2 linked regions of the Alkalihalobacterium alkalinitrilicum genome follow. The protein of the gene in region 1 interacts with the protein of each later gene in a pairwise test. Links are inferred from orthologs where the notes say so. Each region holds a gene or a part of one and is shown on either strand. Other genes may lie near its edges.

The links.
Region 2: the proteins of ftsL (region 1) and BK574_RS17865 interact in binary tests that used the Bacillus subtilis proteins (3 or more experiments, as listed by UniProt). The link is inferred for Alkalihalobacterium alkalinitrilicum from one-to-one orthologs.

Annotation. Positions count from the first base shown.
Region 1 is NZ_KV917368.1:5,329,842-5,332,754, forward strand. Bases 12-2,891 are described here. They hold ftsL (cell division protein FtsL), read left to right. Parts: upstream 12-1,208; coding sequence 1,209-1,574; downstream 1,575-2,891. Other genes in these bases: mraZ (division/cell wall cluster transcriptional repressor MraZ), read left to right, coding at 12-223; rsmH (16S rRNA (cytosine(1402)-N(4))-methyltransferase RsmH), read left to right, coding at 263-1,195; BK574_RS25855 (penicillin-binding protein), read left to right, coding at 1,616-2,891. In the rest of the region: more of mraZ, read left to right, coding at 1-11; more of BK574_RS25855, read left to right, coding at 2,892-2,913. UniProt on the Bacillus subtilis protein: Essential cell division protein that may play a structural role. Probably involved in the regulation of the timing of cell division. Also required for sporulation.
Region 2 is NZ_KV917368.1:3,668,131-3,671,108, forward strand. The notes cover bases 20-2,964. They hold BK574_RS17865 (FtsB family cell division protein), read right to left. Parts: upstream 1,710-2,964; coding sequence 1,329-1,709; downstream 20-1,328. Other genes in these bases: spoIIE (stage II sporulation protein E), read right to left, coding at 20-135; BK574_RS17860 (S1 domain-containing RNA-binding protein), read right to left, coding at 728-1,195; yabQ (spore cortex biosynthesis protein YabQ), read right to left, coding at 1,709-2,311; yabP (sporulation protein YabP), read right to left, coding at 2,308-2,619; BK574_RS17880 (RNA-binding S4 domain-containing protein), read right to left, coding at 2,698-2,964. In the rest of the region: more of spoIIE, read right to left, coding at 1-19. UniProt on the Bacillus subtilis protein: Required for vegetative and sporulation septum formation. Required for the activation of genes expressed under the control of the sporulation transcription factors sigma F and sigma E.

The DNA.
Region 1 (2,913 bases):
ATTTTTCTTTTCTGGTGCCACGGAATGTGAGCTTGATAAACAGGGTAGAGTAAATATTGCCTCCCCACTTAGGGAATATGCACATATTGAAAAAGAGTGTGTCATTATTGGGGTTTCTAACCGGGTAGAAATTTGGAGTAAAGCAATCTGGGAAGACTATTTTATGGAATCAGAAGAATCATTTAGTGAGATTGCTGAAAACATCGTAGATTTTGATCTTTAACGAATGCATCTAAGAAAAGCATAGAAGAGGTGGTAGTAAGTGTTTAATCATATTACTGTGTTAAAAGAAGAGTCAGTAAACGGATTGAATATAAAAGAAGATGGAATTTATGTAGACTGTACCCTTGGTGGAGGAGGTCATAGTGAATTAATTTTGTCTAAACTTAATTCTGATGGTCATTTATTTGCCTTTGACCAAGATGATGTAGCCTTAGCCAACGCAAAAGAAAAGTTAAGTAAATATGAGGGTCAATTTACTTTAATTAAGAGTAATTTTCGTTATATAAAAGAAGAGTTGCAAGCTAGAGGAATAGAACAAGTCGATGGGGTACTGTTTGATTTAGGAGTATCTTCGCCTCAATTAGATGAAGCGGAACGTGGTTTTAGCTACCACCAAGATGCACCATTAGATATGAGAATGGATCAAACCGCTGCTTTAAGTGCTTCTGAAGTCGTGAATGAGTGGGAATTTGGTAAGATTGTTTCCATTATTTCAAGATACGGGGAAGAAAAGTTTGCTAAACAAATTGCTAGAAAGATCGAAGCGGCAAGAGAGAAAAAAAAGATCGAAACGACAGGTGAATTAGTTGAGATTATTAAATCAGGAATACCCGCTCCTGCCAGAAGAACAGGAGGTCATCCTGCAAAGCGAACATTTCAAGCGATTCGTATAGCAGTTAACGATGAATTAGGTGCATTTGAACAAGCATTAGCTGATTCGATTGAAATTACAGCTCCTAAAGGTCGTATATGCGTGATCACGTTCCATTCATTAGAAGACAGAATGTGTAAAGACATGTTTAAAAAAGAGAGCAAAGGTCCTGATCTTCCTCGTGGGATGCCAATGATCCCACAAGGGTATGAACCTAAACTCACCATGATTACAAAAAAACCAATTATTGCAAGTGTTAATGAACTAGAAAAGAATAACCGAGCTCGCTCAGCAAAACTACGGATTGCAGAAAAAAATTAAAGGAGGAGACATTATGAGTAATTTAGCTCGACAGTATCAGCAACACCCTCAAAAGGTTCAAGATCAGCAACAAAAGCAATTAAAGGCTCCTAAACAACGAAAGTTTTCTGTTACAAAAGGCGAAAAAGGATTAGTCTTATTAGCTGTTGTTGCGTTTTCTGTAGCCGTTACGTTCATTATTGCAAACTATGCATCCGTCTACTCAGTTAACCGAGACATTCATAATTTACAACGAGATATACAACAACAAACACAAGTAAATGATGGACTGCAACTACAGGTAATTGAGTTAAGCGCACCTGATAGAATTCTGCATATCGCAACGGAACAACTTGGTATGTCTTTAGACGACAATAAAGTAAGAGTAATACAAAACTAGTTCCGTTGTGAGCTAGTTTTCTTTTTAAGGATGTGATTATAATGGATATTCATAAACGACCTGTAACTAACAAGAGAGCTGTATTCATTATGGGTATTTTCCTCTTATGTTTTGTCATACTTATCGGGAGAATTATTATGATTCAAACAACAAAAGAAGTGGCCGGTCATGATTTAAAAGTAATGGCAGAACAAAGGTGGATGACTAAAAATGAAATTGAGGGGAATCGCGGAACCATTTTCGACCGAGAAGGAAGTCCGCTTGCCCAAGAAATTAACTCATATACAATGTTTGCGGTATTAGATAAAAGTCAAAGCCGCTATGTAGAAGACCCAAGGGAGACAGCGGAAATTTTATCACCTTATATTAATATGTCGGTTGAAAACCTTGAACGGCTCCTATCAAGTGACCGCTTCCAAGTGGAATTAGGTGCTGGTGCAAAAAATATGAGTCATGAGAAAATGAAGGCGATTAAAGATTATGAGCTTCCAGGTATTGAATTTAGAGAGGAGCCGCGCCGGTACTATCCAAAACAAACGTATGCTTCTCATGTAATCGGCTATACAGAACGAGATATGGAAAAGTCGAGAATGGGGCTAGAGCTTAGCTTGGATGAATTATTACGTGCAGAAAATGGGTCTGTCGTTTATCAGAGAGATCGGAAGGGGATTCGGTTGCCGGACCCAAAGGAAACGGTTGAACCTCCAAAGCACGGTCATGATGTTTATTTGACACTCGATTCCAACATTCAAACTGCTTTAGAACAAATTATGACGAAAGTTGAAGAAGATTACGACCCTGAAAAAATGATTGCAATTGTAGCTGACCCTCAAACAGGACAAATCCTAGCGATGAGTAATCGACCTAGTTTTAATCCGAATCAATACGAAGATATTGAAAACTATCGAAATTTTGCGGTTGTTGATCGATTTGAACCTGGTTCCACTATGAAAATTTTTACATTAGCTGCTGCTATTGAAGAAGGTGTTTATAATGGGAATGAACAGTTTCAATCAGGTCAGTACCGTATAGGAAATAGGGTTATTTCGGACCATAATCAGGGTAGAGGTTGGGGACCGATAACGTATGATGAAGGAATGCAACGTTCTTCCAATGTTGCTTTTTCAAAAATTGCCCATGAAAAATTAGGGACGGATAAATTTTATGAATATCTTGATAAGTTTGGTTTCACAAGCCAAACGGGAATTGATCTACCAAGTGAAGCGACGAGTTTAATTGCTGAAAAGACAGCTTCTAACGCGATATCTACAGCATTTGGTCAAGCGACAGCTGTCACTCCAATACAACAAGTTCAAGCCGCAACAGCGATTGCAACTGG
Region 2 (2,978 bases), 1.7 Mb from region 1 along the record:
TCCCCATTGATAAAAAAGTAGATTCGTTCCTTTTTTGACTTTTTCAGTTGTCGATGTCGTTAGTGACATTGCTTTGGTAGGTAGCGTCCAACCACGAACGGGCTCAATAACTCCTTTTGTAACTCTCCGTAACATTTCGCAACACCCCACGGTTATATTTCGTGGTTTCATTATAAACATAGAAGAGATTCAGTTTTTGTCAGAATTTCAAGTCGAATAGAAAAAAGTCTTCGACGGCTTTCGTGTAAATGACCGCCCGATTTCCACCCTTTCCCATAACTAAGAATGGATTGACAGCAAACGTAGCCAAAATTGCAAAAACAGTGACTCATCAGCAATAGTTATGACGAAAGAAAAATGGTATTAATTAGAAAAATCGGGATAAGTAAGAGGCCTAAAACTCAACATCGAGACTTACCTGTAAATTACTATTAACTCAAATCTCACTTATTGACCTAATTATAAACACAAAAAAACTGCACCCTATTTGGATACAGTTGATTATAAGTATGTATGGTAGCGGCGGAGGGAGTCGAACCCACGACCTCACGGGTATGAACCGTACGCTCTAGCCAGCTGAGCTACACCGCCATAATACTATCGCTAACGACAAAATTTATTATACGATAAATCTCTTATAATAGTCAACCCTATTTTGAATTAAATGAGAGGCAAGCGTTATAACGCTTGCCTCTCATTTCTTTTATTAAAAAGCCGGCAGCAAGACTTACCCACGTCTGGCGCCTCGACCACCTCGCTTCGACTCTGTTTGGCGTTTTAGCGTGGAGAGACGTTCTTCACTATCTTTTAAAAATCGATTCATCTTATCTTCAAAGGACATCGTTGGACGCTGATTACGTGCACTACTATTTCCACCTTTACTGTAATTTCCCCCAGATCGTGCTGGGCGCGGTGGACGTGATGGACGAGGAGCACGATTGGCCATCTCCTCTTTTGGGCGTTCTTGAGCTTTTCTAATTGAAAGTCCAATCTTCCCATCTTGTTCAACATTAACAACTTTAACTAGAACTTCGTCGCCTACTTTTAACACTTCTTTAATGTCTTTAACATAATTATCAGCGACTTCACTAATATGAACCAGACCAGTAGTACCTCCTGGCAGCTCCACAAATGCCCCAAAATGGGTAATACCCGTTACTTTACCTTGCAACTTGCTGCCTACTTCGATTGACATGTTAAAAATTGCTCCTCCTTAAAAAACAAATAAAATAATGTTTTATAGAGATGGCTCAAAAGGTTAGAAGTTTCATTGCTCCTTCTTTTGAACACACTATATTATAAATTATACTTGATGCGGAAAAAGAGTGTCAATCCGTTGATATTTTAGGTAATTTAAACAAAATTTCCCTATCCTTTGATAAAAAGTAATCACGTCTAGCAATTTCAGCAATATAATCTAAATCATTGTAATTTATAATTTCTTGTTCTAAGTGAAGTTGTTCTATTTCTAATGCTTCGAGCCTCGCTTGAAGTGCTTGTTTCTCTTCATTTTTTTCTTCTAGTAATTGCGCCTGAGTATGAATCGTCATAAAAGCAATTACACTAAGGGTGACTACAATAAAAGCAAATGCTGTTAAACGACGAAATAAACCTCTTCTTTTCCGAAGACGATCTTCCGATACTTGTTCTTGCACTCGGTTAAAGTTTGCATCTAGCTCCCGAATTTTTCGTTTACGTTCCGAAACCATTAATCATCCCCCTTGTTGCCACGGGTTCGTATAAACTTCCAAAAGGCAACTGCTTTTTTCACCCACTTGGTCTTTTTTATGGAATTCACAAGGCGGTCTAATCTAGATAGCTTGTATACCAATTTTCCAAGCCAACGAATAGGCCTTACAATTAACCTAAATAAAAATGATAATATGGATAATATTACTGATATTACCATGATAACCAAGGAATATAATAGTTTCAATAGCCATTTAATAGGATTAATGAAGATTGTTAGGATAAGTGTCCGAATAAAACGAAAAATTGCAATGGACGTCTGAATGCCAATTTCTAGAATTCGCAAATACCAACGCTGAAATACGGCCTGGTAAGCGGCATAACCACATAACAATGCAAGAAAAATATAAAACCTCATTTCTCCTTCATTAACTTTAAGAAGAACATAAAAAATGAGAAGGCCTTGGATTAACCAAAATAAAAAGTCATTTAACACTGTGACCCATGATAATGATGGACGCGGCTGCCTAGCAAATCTTCTATAGGTATCAATAGAAGCTCCAAGCCAAGTACCTGCAGCAACCATTGATAGCATCGTATAGAATTGAATTGTTAAACTCACTTGAACAACTTCCCAAATAACCCTTTTGACTTCCCACCTTGATTTTCATCAAGATAAACAAGATCAAAAATTTTGCCTTCAATAGATACTAAGCCCTGTTCCACGTTTAAGTTTTTCATATGCAAGTTCTGGCCACGGATCGAAAGAAAACCCATTTCCGTTTCTAAAAGAAATTCTTCATTGTCAAAACTTTCAACTTGCCTTACACCTGTAATGTCTAGTTTCTTTCGGCCTCTTAGTGTAATGTCATGTTCTTTTGTTTTTCTTGCTTGCCCCATTGGTGTACCAAATTCATAATTGTGTTCCATATTTAATCCTCCTCAACACCTCATTTATTACAAATTTATGTTGAGTGGATATAAAATAGAACAAGCTGTTGGATTTCCTTACTCCGCAGCTTCTACTGATTGCTCTTTTGTGACTGTATACATAGAACTCGCCTCTTCTTTTCTTGTTGTATCTTTAATGGCCTCTACTTGAACCGTCACAAACTTTTGACCAAAACGAATCACCAGCTCATCACCAACACTAACATTTGTACCTGCTTTTGCCACTTGTCCATTAACTGTAATTCTTCCTTGGTCACATACTTCTTTAGCTAATGTGCGTCGTTTAATTAATCTTGATACTTTTAAGAACTTATCCAACCTCACTCTAAATTCCTCCT